Regions from separate parts of the Senegalia massiliensis genome, predicted to be linked through region 1. Evidence: predicted binding sites of a transcription regulator. Region 1 holds the regulator's gene; each other region holds the start of a gene.
The links. The regulator LexA, encoded in region 1, represses DNA repair genes until DNA is damaged. The targets are predictions, from matches to a motif close to CNAACANNTGTTNG.

Region 1 (5,499 bases):
ACAAGTTTACATAATTAAATTATGTAAACTTGTTTTTATTTTGTTATAATTTAAAATATCGGAATGAGGTTATAAAGGTATCAACGGAGAAATAATAAAGTTTTATGCAAGATATAGAATAATTTATAATGGTTTAATTAATATATAAAAGCACCATCTAGTTTAAAATAAAAATATATTAATAATTAGAATTGGATGATTTATAAAAAAGTATTAAAATAAATATGTTAAAAGCATTATAAGAACATATAAGCTAATTTAAATGTCTAACTATGTAATTGTATGTAGAACTTATTTATATTCTTTAAAAGAGAATATAAAAGCTCGAATTATGGAGGTATATAATTTTATGTTGAATTATATACATTAAGAGCAGAATATCGACATGAAATTATTATAATGAAAATTCATACTAAAAAATAAAAAAATAGACCATAAATACTATATTAATCTATATTCTAATGTCACAAAATTATCATTTTGTGACATTAGGTTGAAAAAATGAACTGAAAAATGTATAATTGATTGAGGAGGTTTAAAAATGGATGACATACCAATTATATTAGAAGATTTCTTAAACTATTTAGATACAATCAAAGGAAAATCACAAAATACAATTAAAGAATATTATTATGACTTAAGGACATTTTTAAGATTTATAAAAAAAAGATATAGATTAGTTAACAAAGATGTTCCGTTTAACGATATAGAAATTGAAGATTTAGATATAGATATAATAAAAAAAATAAATTTACAAGATTTATTTGCCTTTCTTTCTTTTATAAATAAAAATAGAGATAATTCAACAAATACACGAGCTAGAAAAGTTGCTAGCATAAGATCTTTTTTTAAATATTTACATAATATAGTAGAGTTAATAGATACAAACCCTACCCTTAACTTAGAAACACCAAAATTAACAAAAAGACACCCATCATACCTTACTCTAGATGAATCCCTTACACTAATAAATAGTATTCAAGGCGAATTCAAAGTTAGAGATTATGCAATAATAATGATATTCTTAAATTGTGGTCTTAGACTATCTGAATTAGTTAGTATTGATATTGATAGAATAAAAGATGATACTCTTACGGTTATAGGAAAAGGCGATAAAGAAAGAACCATATATTTAAATGAAAGTACTTTAGAAGCAATAAAAAAGTATTTAGAAATAAGACCTACAAAAAACATTAAAGATAAAAAAGCTTTATTTTTAAGTAAAAGAAAAAACAGGTTAAGTGTTAGAGCTGTACAACACTTAGTAAAAAAACATTTAAACAACGCAGGTTTAGATCCTGATAAACTTTCAACTCATAAACTAAGACATACTGCAGCTACTCTTATGTATAAACATGGAAATGTGGATATAAGAGCTTTACAACAAATACTTGGTCACTCTAGTGTTTCAACTACACAAATATATACTCACTTAGACGATGAAAAACTAAGACAAGCTGTAAAAAGTAATCCTTTATCTAAAAATACCAAGAAAAATTAATTTCTTGGTATTTTTAGAATATCTCCAGCTTCTATCCATTCATTACTTATATTATTTATTTTTTTTATTTTATAAACCACTTCCCTTACATCATCACCTTCAGGGTTATTCGATTTAGCTATACACCATATAGTGTCCCCTTCTTTTACATGTATTTGTTTGTATTCAGAATCTGTATTACTAGCAACTACTACACTTAATAAGTTATTTAATAATAAAGCAAATAATAAAATTAATACTAATAAAAATGTTACAAATCTAAACTTATTTACTATTACCAATCTTTTATTATACATTTTTTCAACCTCCTCAAACTCGAACGTTAGTTCCTTAATTTAAGTATAGCAGAACGCACGTTCCTTGTCAACGAAAAATCGAACGAATGTTTGATAAATTTATTTTTATATGATATAATAAATTAAAATTGTCATTGTGAGGTGCGAGATATGTATGAAGAGTTAACATCAAAGCAAAGTAATATACTTAAATTTATAAAAAAAGAAATTTTACAAAAGGGTTATCCCCCTTCAGTTAGGGAAATATGTAAAGCGGTAGGATTAAAATCAACATCAACTGTACATGGACATTTATCTAGATTAGAAAAAAAGGGATATATAAGAAGAGATGCTACAAAACCTAGAGCAATTGAAATTTTAGACAGCAATAATGAAAATATTTTTAGTAGAAAAGAAATTGCAGAGGTTCCCATTATAGGAAAAGTTACTGCTGGTTTACCAATATTAGCAACAGAAAACATTGAAGATACCTTTCCTTTACCTGTTGATATTGTAAACAATGATACTGTTTTTATGCTTTCTGTAAGTGGTGAAAGTATGAAAGATGCAGGTATTTTAGACGGCGATTATGTTTTAGTTAAACAACAGAACACTGCTGAAAATGGAGAGATGATAGTTGCATTAATAGACGATGAAGCTACTGTCAAAAGATATTTTGTAGAAAAAGATCATATAAGACTTCAACCAGAAAATGCCTCTATGGAACCAATTATAGTAACTGATATTAAAATTTTAGGAAAAATAAAAGGTGTATTTAGAACAATAGATTAAAGGCCCTAAGGCCTTTTTTACTATAAAAATTTTTTATTATGAAATTTAGATAAAATTTCAATCAATGCATATTTGCTATGATAATAATTTAAACCCCCTTGGAAATAAACTATGTAAGGTTCCCTTATAGGAGCATCTGCACTTAATTCTATTGAAGAACCTTCTATAAAAGCTCCAGATGCCATAATTACTGGATCATCATAACCAGGCATATCCCATGGCTCTGGACTTACATAAGAGTCAACAGGCGAAGAAGATTGAATAGATTTGCAAAATTCAATAACTTTTTCTTTACTTTTCATTTTTATAGCTTGTATTATATCTCCCCTATTATCTTCTACTTTAGGTGTTATTTCATACCCTAAATCTTTAAAAACTTGTGCAAAAAGCAATGCGCTTTTTAAAGATTCTTTTACAATCATAGGTGCTAAAAATAACCCTTGTAAAGTACTTCTTGTAGTCCCAAAAGTAAGACCACAATCCTTACCAATTCCAGGAGCTGTAAGTCTATTGGAAATTCTTTGAACTAGATTTTTTTTACCTACTATATAACCACCAGTCAATGCCAATCCACCACCAGGATTTTTAATTAAAGATCCTGCCATTATATCTGCCCCAACATCTGTTGGTTCATATACATCCACAAATTCACCATAACAGTTATCTATCATGCAAATAATATCTTCTCTAACTAGTTTTATTTTTTTTATTACTTCCCTTATTTCTTCTATAGATAATGCCCTTCTAAAGCTATATCCAGTAGATCTTTGAATTAATATAACTTTAGTATTAGATGTTATACTATTAATTAAAGATGATGTATCTATTGTATTGTCTGGCTTTAATTTAACTTCTTTATACTTAATCCCTCCTTCTAACAATGTTCCAGGTTCACTTCCCTTCACTCCAATGACCTTTAATAAAGTGTCATAAGGGCTACCTGCCGCCGAAATTAATTCATCTCCTGATGATAATAATGCTGATAATGTTAAATATAGAGCATGAGTCCCTGAAACTATAGTAGGTCTAACTAAAGCATCTTCTGTAGAGAATACTCTCTTATAAATAGATTCTACCTTATCTCTCCCCATATCACCATAACCATAACCAGTAGTCCAATTAAAATTTGTTGAATCTAATCTTTCTTCTCTCATTGCATCTAATACCTTAATTTGATTATATTCACTATTATTCTCAATCTCTTGAAATCTATCTTTTAGTTTCTCTTCTGCTTCCGTAATTTTTTTAATCAATTTATCATCAATGCCTTTTTGTTTACATAATAATTTTATTGTCAAGTTATTCAATTATTTTTCCTTCTTTCGTTTTTTAAGGACAAAAAGTATTCTCTATTTACAAGAAAACTTTTTGTCCTTAAAATTATTTTTCTGTTAAATCTATATTTTTGGCAGGAATCATAGTAGATATTGCATGCTTGTAAATCATATTTTGATTCCCTTCATTTTCTAATGAAATAGTATAATTATCAAAACCTCTTACTAATCCTTTCAACTGAAAGCCATTCATTAAATATATAGTAACAGGAATTTCTGCTCTTCTCAACTTATTTAAAAATATATCCTGTAAATTAATATTGCTTTTCATTATTATTCACCCCCTAATTTATCATTTATTATAGAAGTCATTTTTTCGACTAAATCTTCTTCCTTTTCAAAATCCCCCTTATTAAACCATATAATTCTATCATCCCTTCTAAACCAAGTAAGTTGTCTTTTTGCAAATCTTCTGGTATCTCTTTTTAATAGCTCTATAGCTTTTTCTAAGCTATAACTTCCTTCGAGATAACCTATAATTTCTTTATACCCTAATCCCTGCATAGATACTAAAGATTTTTCATATCCTTTATCTAATAAATCTTTGACTTCATCTACAAGTCCTTCTTTTATCATCATATCAACTCTTAAATTTATTCTTTTATAAAGTTTTTCTCTATCCATATATAATCCTAAAATTATTAAATTGAAATCAGGATTAGGTTTTCTAAAGTTATTATACCCTTCACTCATAGGTTTACCTGTTTCATAATAAATTTCAAGAGCTCTAACAATTCTTTTAGCATCATTTTCGTGAATCCTATTATATGATTTTTCATCTACTTCTTTAAGTAGATTATGAATATATTTATTTCCATATTTATCAGCTAAAGCATAATATTTATCTCTTAGCTCTTGATTTGAAATGGCATTTGTAAAATCTAAATCATATACTAATGAATTTATATACAAACCAGTACCTCCAACCACAAGAGGTAGCTTATTTTTACTATAAATATCATCAATATAAGAATAAGCATTATCCTTAAAATCAGATACACTATATTCTTCATCAGGATATACCTCATCTATCATGTAATGATTAATTAAATCCATTTCACATTTATTAATTTTAGCAGTACCAATATTCATATATTTATATATTTGCATAGAATCTGCTGATATTATTTCTGCATTTATTTTTTTAGCTAATTTAATAGATACTGAAGTTTTTCCAGAAGCTGTAGGGCCAATTAAAAGTATTAAATCTCTCTTCATTAAATCCTCCTTAAATCACTGTATTCTTTTAAACATTTTTTCAATTTCATATTTAGTTATTTTAATAGTAATAGGTCTTCCATGAGGACAAGTAAAAGGGTTTTCACATTTTTTCAAATCATTCATTAAACTTTTTATCTCAATATGCCCCATAGAATCTCCTGCTTTTATAGCATTTGTACAAGACATTTTGATTATCTTTTCTGCTCTCAAATCATATTTATTGCTTATATTTTCATTTAAATTATCTAATATATCCATAAATAAATTATTATTGTCTGGAAGACCAAATAACATTGGAACTCCCCTTATAGAGATACTATTTCTCCCAAAATCTTCAATATCAAATCCTAATTCATTGAAAAGTTCTATATTATTT
Region 2 (5,499 bases), on a different contig from region 1:
TACAGTTAAATGCTAGTGATAATAGAAGTGGAGTAAAAAAAATACAGTATAAATGGCTAAAAACAAGTTCAAAGCAAACTGATTTTACAGATTTTACTACTCATAGTGGAGGGAATAATATAAATAAGCCTTCACATGGAGAGGGATATTACCTTCATGTTATAGCAACCGATAATGTCGGTATAAGTAGATATAATGTTTATGGAGAGTATAATAATTATGAGATATATCTAAAAAACTATAGAATTACTGATATGGTTAATCATCAAGATTATGGATATATTTATCCTATACCTAAAGACGATTTATTTGTTTATTATAAAGCAGGTTATTATGTAACATTTAGAATAGATGCAATAGGAGATCCGCAAGAAGTTATAGCAGAAATGGATATTAATTCTATTCCAGATGGAAATATTAAAATGAAAATTGTAGAAGATGATGGAGTATGGACCACATGGGAAGGAGAATACTATTCTGATGTAAACACTTCTGAAGGCTCTATGATATCAACTGATATAACTGCTTATAAAGATAGTATAATATATAACTACAATTCTCATGAATTATGGGATGGTGAAATCTTAAAGATTAAAGGTAATGCAATAAAAGATACAAAGATAAATAGAACAAATTAAAACTACTCTAATTAATTTTAGAGTAGTTTTTTTACTAACTATTTTATTTCAAATTATTGATATTACCATATCTTGTTTTACACAATATAAACGTTGTGTTATAATATATTTAAGGTTAATTTAAACATTGAATATATTATTTGAGAGTATGAAAAATAGTTTAGATAAGGTGGAGATAAAAATGAAAGGAACTAGTCATGCAATTATAGGTGCTACTACAGGATATGTTTTGTCTGGAATAATAGGTAGTGATTTAATCACAACTATAGGAATTACTACAATTGGAAGTATAATAGTGGATATAGATGAAGAACATTCAACAATAAACAAACTGCTATTTCCTGTAGGTGTAAAGTATAGGAATTATTTAAAAATATTAATAGGTTTGATAATGTTATTAGTGCCTAATACCCTTTGTAAGTACTTAGGAGCAATAATAACATTATCTGCCATATCTAGTAAGGTAGTATATCAATTTAGCTTATTTGGTGGATTTCAAAAAAGAGAATACCATAGGACTATATTTCATAATCCAATAATAGGTGGGCTTATACTTATACTCCCTCTATATATGTTAGATGTTTCATATAACTATAGAATAGCTTTTATAGTAGGAATATACATAGGACATTATCTAATGGATAGTTTTACCACGTATGGCTTACCATTATTCCCTCTAAAAAGGTGTATTAGAATGCCAATATATTTTAGCAGCAGGAATAATATAGCTGAAAAATTTGTAGTAGTAAGTTTTATTGGCGTGGCAATAGCATTTACTAATCCACATCTAATAGAAAGTGTTATCAACTTTATAAAATGATTGTCACAAATAAAAATAAAAAAAGAAGGTGATATATAGTGATCTATGAGATATGGAGAAAAGATATGTTTGGTGAAATGAAAATTAACTGGTTTCCTAAATCTGATGAAGAAAAAGCAAAGAAGGAATATGAAAAATTGGTTAAAAAGTATGGTAAAGATAGTATTTTGATAAAGGAAGTTGAGTAAGTTAAAGAGATATAAGTAGAAAGGAGTGAACTTATGGATAATATAAAAGAATACACAATTATATTTTTGATAAGTGGAATAGTTCAATTACTAATGCAAAAATATATTTCTAATATAGGTTATAAATTTAATCAAGTATTAAAAATTATATTTGCTATTATAGTGGGTTTAATAAACTGCTATTTATTTTACAAGTATAGCTTTGGATATAATTTTTTATTGTATAGTTTGTTAATAGAAGTTCTGATAGTAATTACTTTATTAGATTTTCAATATGAAATTATATTAAATAGGTTAAATATATCAGTTGCTATAATAGGATTGTTTAATATTATTATAACTAAAGATTTCTATAATGGAATACTAGCTTTTTTTACTGCAGGAGGATTATTTTTTATTTTGGCTATTATATCTAATGGGGGCATAGGTGGTGGCGATATAAAACTTATAGCACCATTAGGTTTAATATTTGGAATATATCCTATATTATACATTATAATGTTAAGCTTTATATTTGCATCTGTAATTGGTATAGTGCTTATTATACTAAGAATAAAAGGATTAAAGTCAAGTATAGCATTAGCACCATATATTAGTCTTGCGACAATATCATTAATCATTTATTATATGTAGTAAAGAGCTAAATATATTTAACTAATTAGGAGGGGTTAGAATAATACATAGAATAACAACATACTACTCTGTATTTACTTTTGATTCTAGAAAGTATGATAAATTAAAAGATAGTATAAAAAACTCTCGTATCTACACTCATTTTATTGATACTAAAAATGATAAAGGTTCTATAAACAATGCATATTCTAAATATTTATCATACAAAAATTATATATATACAAAGAAAATTCCTAGAGAATCAGATTTGAATTTATATCTTACTATTAGCAATTTTAGTGAAAGAGAAGAAAAAAGAATTGAGAGTATAGAAAAAAATTTTGAATTAGATGACTATTATTCTTTATATAGAGAAGTTCAAATTTCAGATTCTAACATAAAACAAATAATAAAAGAAGTTTACGTTACAGAAAATTTGTTATTTGATAGAGCAGAATATATAAGCCAATACATAGAGAATCAAGAGAGAAGAGAAATAAGAGATAACTTTTTAAGTAGCAAGAGACAAAGATTTTTTCTAATTCCTTTTTTAGGGAAAATAAAGTCTGAAATAATTGAGCCTATAGTTATACTAACCATATATGACGTAGGAATATTGACACTTGAAGTAATGATAGGCCACAATGAAAAAAAACTAACTAAAATAGATGATAATGATACACATGTTGATTTTTATGAATTAAAATTCTATAAAAAGCTTTCAAAATATAAACTCGAAGATTATTTTAAATATGAAATTTTAAAATCATCAAAGAATAAAGACCTTGGTATCAAAGAAGTGAAAAAATATTATAAAGATTTAATTGAACAGGTGTCTCAAGTCAAAATTCAAGATGAAGAAGATTTTACTCAAACATCAAATATCATAGGGATTTTAAATGGAGATACTCAAGGCAATGGTATTGATAAATTTTTGGAACAAAATATTGAAAAAGTTTATCAGTATCTTACAAACTCAGATAAAGATATTTTAGATTTTAAAGTAAAAAAACAAATAAAAAATAAGTTATTTGAAAAAGCAGCATTTAATAATAAAAGTCAGTTATTCATTGTTAATAATAGTCTTTCCGTTCACTTATTTAATGATTATATTTTACATAAAAGGATAATTGATAATTATAAAGAAATAGGTAAAGAACTAAAAGAAATAGATAAAGATGAAATCTTTGCAGATAAAAAAGACTATATTTATGAATCATATCATGAAATATTATTATTTTATGAAATAAATTTAATCAGAAAATTTTATGCTAAAAAATTATTAAATGATATGAGTAAAATGAAAGATTTATCTCATGAAAAATTATCAAGATTTATGAAGGAATTAGATTTTATTCTTCTACAATTTGATGAAGAAATATTATTTAGGTACGATGGGAGTCCCAAAGATCTTTATACAAGAAGTTATTCTCTTTGTGGGGCTAAAAGGTTAGTTGATAAATGTAAAGTTATCAGCTCTAATTTAGCATTAGATATGAAAAATGAAGAAGAAGTAAAAGAACGTTCTTACAAAAATACAATTTTATTATTTTCAACTATATTATCTGTTTTACTAAGTTTTTCTGGAATACAAAGCATAGTATATAATGTATTAAGGCACGTAACCTTTAATGGTAAGTTTAAATATTTCAATGAACATCCTTTAAGGACAACTATATTAATTTGGTTAAGTACTTTTCTAATTATAGTAATTATATTTATAAATCAAAAGAACAAACAAAAAGATAAAAAAACAAAGTCTAATAGAAGTTTATACAAATTAAAAGGGATTATAGATAAGATTATAAATCCTAGATTAAAAACATTTAAAAATAAAATTATAAATTATTTAAAATAAATCTTTATTTAAAAGATTTATTTTTTTGTATATATAAGTGATAAAACTAAAATATCTCTTTACAAAAGAACGTTTGTTCGATATAATGTATTGAAATAATATATTATATTTATTGGAGGAATAGTAATGAAGAGAATTATTTTTCATATAGATGTAAATTCTGCATATTTGTCATGGGAATCAGTATGGAGAATACAACATGGAGCTACCATTGACTTAAGAAATATTCCATCAGTAGTTGGTGGTGATCCCAAAAATAGAAGTGGCATTATATTAGCAAAATCTATTCCTGCTAAAGAACGTGGTGTTAAAACAGGGGAAACTCTTTATTCTGCATTTGAAAAATGTAAAGACTTAGTAGTAGTACCACCAAATTATAGTTTATATGTTAAGTGTAGTGATGCTATGAATACTATATTTAGAGAATACACACCGAAAGTACAAAGATATAGTGTTGATGAGTCCTTTTTAGACGTTACAGGAACAGAAAATATTTGGGGTAATCCTATTAAACTAGCTTATATTATAAAAGAAAGGATAAAGAAAGAGTTAGGTTTTACTGTAAGTGTTGGGATATCAGAGAATAAGCTTCTAGCAAAGATGGCAAGTGACATGAAAAAACCTGATGGTGTAACTACTATATTTAAAAAAGATATAAAAACTAAAATGTGGCATTTAGATGTAGGTGAATTGTTTATGGTTGGAAGAAGGACATTAAATAAACTACATAATCTAGGGATAGAAACTATAGGTGATTTAGCAAATTTTGATTTAGAAGTATTAAGGTATAAACTTAAAAGTCATGGAGAGATGATCTATAGATATGCAAATGGCATTGAAGATTCAGAAGTCAGAAAAAGTAATAGATTAGATATAAAGGGTATAGGTAACTCTACTACTACTTCATTTGATATAGATAATAAAAATGAGGCTCTTATGGTATTGTTAAGTCTTTGTGAAACTGTAGGAATGAGACTTAGAGATGCTAAATACATAACAAGTCTTATAAGTGTTAGTATAAAAACAAGTGAATTTGTGAAATATTCTCATCAACAAAAAATATTTACTCCAACTGATTCTACAAATATAATCTATGAATATGCAAAGAAACTTTTTAATGAAATGTGGAAAGGCGAAAACATAAGGCATATTGGGGTAAGAGTTTCAGAGTTTAGTGATAATGATATAATCCAATTAAATATGATACATAGAAACAATGAAAAAATGAAAAAACTAGATAAAGTTATAGATAGTATTCGTACTAAATATGATAGTAATGCTATTGTTAGAGGTTGTTTTATAGGTAGTGATATAAAACCACTAACAGGTGGTACTCACGATGGGGATTATCCTGTTATGAGTAGTATATTGTAGGTTAGTATT
Region 3 (5,499 bases), on a different contig from region 1:
ATTAGGATATTCTCCACGTGATATTAAGAAGAGAGTACCTAAAGCATTGGATATGGTAGGTCTTTCTAAAAAACTAGATAGTTATCCTGATCAATTATCTGGTGGAGAACAACAAAGGGTATCTATTGCTCGTGCAATTGTAAATAAACCTAGTGTTGTAATAGCAGACGAGCCTACAGGAAATCTTGATCCAGATACAGCGTGGGATATAATGAATTTATTAAAAGATATAAATAGACGTGGTACTACAATTCTAATGGCAACACATGCAAAAGATATTGTAGATAACATGAAAAGGCGAGTAATTGCTTTATCAGATGGTAAGGTAATAAAAGATGATACAAGAGGAGGTTACGATTATGAATCTTAGATCAATAGCATACACTTTAAAACAAGGATTACAAGGTGTATGGAGAAATAGAATGATGAGTCTTGCATCTATTGGTTCTGTAACATCCACTTTAATAATACTTGGTATTATCTTAATTTTAGTATTGAATGTTAATAATCTTTCTGTTATGCTAAAACAAGAATTTGATGAAATAGAAATATTTCTATCAGAAGATGCAACGGATGAAGAAAAAACAAAATTAGAGAAAGACTTAAGAGATGTTAAGGGAATTTCAGATGTCAAATATAAATCTAAAGAAGAAGCATTGAAATCTATGAAAGACCAGTGGAAAGATAATTCATATCTTTTAGAGGACTTAGAGGAAAACCCATTTCCTGATTCATTTATACTTAGAATAAATGATCTTGATAATTCAGATAAAATAGTTAATAGTATAAAAGATATGGAAGGTATAGAAGATATTAAATATTATAGAGATATAATAGAAAGAACAGTTACTATAGCAAATATAGTAAGAACAGGTGGAATAATAATAATAGCTATTCTTATTTTAATTTCCATATTTATAATTTCTAATACAATTAAAATAACAGTAGCAGCTAGAAAAAAAGAAATTAATATAATGAAGTACGTAGGAGCTACAAATGGATTTATTAGAGGTCCATTTATAGTGGAAGGGGTACTACTAGGTATTTTAGGTTCTATCGTTTCAATAGCTTTAATAGGCTATGGATATAAATATTTATTTGATATAGCTAGTCAAAGACTATATGTATTTGCAACTGTATACATGATTCCATATTATCAAATATTAAATGACATTGTAATAATGTTTGTGGCTATCGGAGTTGGAATTGGTGTAATAGGAAGTGTTATATCACTTAGAAGATTTTTGAATGTTTAAGCGATTAAGGGAGGAAACTATGTTGAAAAAAGGGAAGGCGTTATCTTTTTTACTTGCAACTGCAATCTTTTTAAACGTAGGAATTGTTTATGCGGGAGATGTAGATGAATTAAAGCAAAAACAAAAAGGTATTGAAACTAGACTAAAAGATGCACAAAAAGATCTAAAGAAAAAAGAAAGTGAAATGTCTGAAGTAGAAAAAGAAATAAAAAAATTAGATGAAGAAATAAATGATGCTGCACAAGAAATAAAAAAAGTAGAAGGCAAGATATCTAATGTAGAAAATGATATAAATACTACTGAAAAAGAATTAGAAGAAGCCCAAAGTAATGTAGATGAAAAAAGTGAAACATTAGGTGCAAGATTGAGAGTTATGTATAAAAATGGTAATGTCAGTTATTTAGAAGTGCTTTTAGGTGCTGAAGACTTTGGGGATTTCATTAGTCGATTAGATTTAGTACAAAAAATAGCAGATCAAGATGTTGATTTATTAAAGTATATGCAAGAACAAAGAGATATAATTGAAGATAAGAAAAAAGAATTAGAAACAAAGAAGAAGTTATTAGATCATCAAAAAAGTCAAGTGAGAAAACAACGAGAAAAACTTTCTTTAGCAAATAGATCTAAAAAAGATGAAATGAAAAAGCTAGAAAAAGATTATAAAAAACTAGAAAAATTAGAAGATGATTTAAATAAGGAAGCAAATGAAACTACAAATGATATACAAAACTTACAAAATCCTAATGCAGAGTATGTAGGTGGAGAATATACATGGCCAGTACCTGGTAAATATAAAATAAGCTCACCCTTTGGATATAGAACACATCCTATATATGGAACTAAGAAACTACATACTGGTATAGATATTGGTTATGGTGGACAATATGGGACTACAGTAGTAGCAGCAAATAGTGGTAGAGTAATATATGCTGGATGGAAAAGTGGATATGGTAATACTGTTATGATTGACCATGGTGGTAGAATAGTTACACTATATGCACATAATCAATCACTATTAGTAAGTGTAGGACAACAAGTTAAAAAAGGGCAACCTATTGCTAAGGGAGGAAGTACAGGTAATTCTACAGGTCCTCACTGTCATTTTGAAGTAAGAAAAAATGGACAATATGTAAATCCTTTATCATATTTAAGATAATTTTAAAAGACAGAGTTTTAACTCTGTCTTTTAAAATGTTTTGATGAATAGTTAAATTGAAATGGTAAAAGCTAAATGGTATAATATTATAGTAATTTTAATAAACTTTATAGTATGATACTTAATTGGAGGTGAATAAATGATTTCAAAGAAAAAAGCTATTATAATTGGAGTAATTTTGATTTTATTAACTGCTACAGGCACTTTTATATTAGATAATATGGTTCAACTTACTATAGGAACAAAAATAATAATGCCTAAAAGTCAATTGAATAGCACAAGTAAGATAGCATATATAAAGAATTATATAAATGAAAATTATCTAAACGATGTAACTAATGAAGAACTTACAGATGGACAGCTAAAAGGATTATTTGAAGGCTTAGAAGATCCTTATTCTGTATATATGTCAAAAAAAGAATTTGCTGATTTTATGGATCAAACAGAAGGAAGCTATGGAGGAGTAGGAATAATAGTAACACCTGGAGAAGATGGATATATAACAGTTGTATCTCCTATAGAAGATACTCCTGGAGAAAAAGCTGGGATAAAGTCTGGAGATAAGATAATTAAAGTAAATGATAAGGAGTTTACTGCTGACACTATGGATAAGGCAGTTGATCTTATGAAAGGAGATCCTGGAACAGATGTTAAGCTTACAATTCTAAGGGATACTGAAGAAGGAAAAACAGAAGAAATTGAGGTTGAATTAACTAGAAAAGAAATAAGACTTAAAAGTGTTAAATCACAGATGTTAGAGGATAATATTGGTTATATAAGAATTATACAATTTGATGAATTGGTATATGAAGATTTTAAAAAGCATTTAGAACAACTACAAGATAATGGAATGAAATCCTTAGTAATAGATTTAAGAAATAACCCTGGTGGGTTACTTGCACAAACGGCAAATATTGCTGATTTGCTTATAGGTAAATCAAATATAGTTTATACAGAAACTAAAAATGGAGAAAGAGAATATTATAAATCAGACGAAGATAAACTAGGTATTCCTATTACAGTTCTTGTAAATGAAGGAAGTGCTTCAGCTTCTGAAATATTATCTGGAGCTATAAAAGATACAAATACTGGAACGCTTATAGGAACTAAAACATTTGGTAAAGGTATAGTACAAAGAATAGAGCAACTAAGTGATGGTTCTGGATTTAAACTTACAGTTTCTGAGTATTTCACACCAAATGGTACTAATATTCATGGAAAAGGAATTGAGCCTGATATTGAGATAAAGCTTCCTGATGGAGTTGAAGGTGGAGTTGAAAACTTAGATCAAGACATACAACTTAAAAAAGCAATAGAAATATTAAGAGAAAAGATGTAGACAATTGTCTATATCTTTTTTGTCGTTTGATTAGTCAAATAATAGGGAATAAATATTAGTAGATGTATTGACTTAATATAGAAATAGCAATATAATAATAACGAACAACCGTTCCTTAAAATTTTGAGGTGATAAAAATGAGTATATTTAAATTAAGTTCAGAATTTAAACCTACAGGAGACCAACCTGTAGCAATAGAAAAATTAGCAAATGGAATAAATAATAATAATAAGTTTCAAACATTATTAGGAGTAACTGGCTCAGGTAAAACTTTCACAATGGCTAATATAATTGAGAAAGTAGAAAAGCCTACGTTAGTTATAGCTCATAACAAGACACTTGCAGCACAGCTTGCAAGTGAGTTTAGAGAATTTTTTCCAGATAATGCAGTTGAATATTTTGTAAGTTATTATGATTATTACCAACCTGAGGCATATGTTCCAGGAAGTGATACTTATATACAAAAAGATGCTTCTATAAATGATGAGATAGATAAACTTAGACATTCAGCTACAGCATCTTTATTTGAAAGAAGAGATGTTATAATAGTAGCTTCTGTATCATGTATATATGGTCTTGGAGATCCTATTGATTATGAAAATTTAGTATTATCTTTAAGGCCAGGCATGACTAAGGATAGAGATGAAGTTATAAAAAAATTAGTTGATATACAATATGAAAGAAATGATATTAATTTTATAAGAGGAACATTTAGAGTTAGAGGTGATATAATAGAGATATTTCCTGCTTCATCTACAGAAAATGCCATAAGAGTAGAATTTTTTGGAGATGAAATAGATAGAATAACAGAAGTAAATTCTTTAACTGGTGAAATAATAGGAAGAAGAAACCACATCTCAATATTTCCAGCTTCTCACTTTGCTACATCACAAGATAAAATAGATAAAGCAATGATTAGTATAGAAAAGGAATTAGAAGCAAGGTTGAAAGAACTCAGAAGTGAAGATAAACTCCTAGAAGCACAAAGACTTGAACAAAGAACCATGTATGACATAGAAATGCTTAGAGAAATGGGCTATTGTAATGGAATAGAAAACTATTCTAGACACTTAAGTAATAGAAAAGCAGGGAGCAAACCATATACACTTATTGACTATTTTCCTGATGATTTTCTAATTGTAGTAGATGAATCACATGTAACTATACCTCAAGTAAGAGGAATGTATGCAGGAGATAGGTCTAGAAAACAAACACTAGTAGATTATGGCTTTAGATTACCTTCAGCACTTGATAATAGACCACTTAATTTTGAGGAATTTGAAGGACATATAAATCAAATGGTATTTGTAAGTGCTACACCTGGTCCTTATGAACAGGAACATTCAGAACAAATAGTAGAGCAAATCATAAGACCTACAGGTTTGTTAGACCCATCTATAGAAGTAAGGCCAACTGAAAATCAAATAGATAATTTGATAAAAGAAATAAATATAAGAGTAGAAAAAAATGAAAGAGTTCTTGTCACAACTCTTACTAAAAAAATGAGTGAAGATCTAACTTCGTATCTAGAAGAAATAGGAATAAAAGTAACATATCTTCATTCTGACATAAAAACAATAGAACGTATGCAAATAATTAGGGATTTAAGACTCGGAAAATTTGATGTGTTAGTAGGGATCAACTTATTAAGAGAGGGATTAGACTTGCCAGAAGTTTCTCTAGTTGCTATTTTAGATGCAGACAAAGAAGGATTTTTGAGGTCTGAAACTTCAATGATTCAAACAGTA

Region 2: a site for LexA is predicted at 4,183-4,196, ahead of D3Z33_RS12185 (DNA polymerase thumb domain-containing protein). Genes of this name have one in related genera too.
Region 3: a site for LexA is predicted at 3,853-3,866, ahead of uvrB (excinuclease ABC subunit UvrB). Genes of this name have one in related genera too.

Annotation. Positions count from the first base shown of each region.
Region 1 is NZ_QXXA01000016.1:82,378-87,876, forward strand. It holds gene D3Z33_RS13960 (tyrosine recombinase XerC) at 542-1,501, shown strand; gene D3Z33_RS13965 (LysM peptidoglycan-binding domain-containing protein) at 1,498-1,797, opposite strand; gene lexA (transcriptional repressor LexA) at 1,948-2,568, shown strand; gene D3Z33_RS13975 (aminotransferase class I/II-fold pyridoxal phosphate-dependent enzyme) at 2,589-3,875, opposite strand; gene hfq (RNA chaperone Hfq) at 3,949-4,176, opposite strand; gene miaA (tRNA (adenosine(37)-N6)-dimethylallyltransferase MiaA) at 4,176-5,120, opposite strand; gene mutL (DNA mismatch repair endonuclease MutL) at 5,136-5,499, opposite strand, start outside.
Region 2 is NZ_QXXA01000013.1:46,584-52,082, reverse strand. It holds gene D3Z33_RS12205 (hypothetical protein) at 1-638, shown strand, start outside; gene D3Z33_RS12200 (metal-dependent hydrolase) at 820-1,458, shown strand; gene D3Z33_RS16975 (hypothetical protein) at 1,524-1,646, shown strand; gene D3Z33_RS12195 (prepilin peptidase) at 1,680-2,279, shown strand; gene D3Z33_RS12190 (hypothetical protein) at 2,527-4,116, shown strand; gene D3Z33_RS12185 (DNA polymerase thumb domain-containing protein) at 4,243-5,490, shown strand.
Region 3 is NZ_QXXA01000015.1:81,686-87,184, forward strand. It holds gene ftsE (cell division ATP-binding protein FtsE) at 1-370, shown strand, start outside; gene ftsX (permease-like cell division protein FtsX) at 360-1,256, shown strand; gene D3Z33_RS13465 (murein hydrolase activator EnvC family protein) at 1,279-2,412, shown strand; gene D3Z33_RS13470 (S41 family peptidase) at 2,552-3,751, shown strand; gene uvrB (excinuclease ABC subunit UvrB) at 3,889-5,499, shown strand, end outside.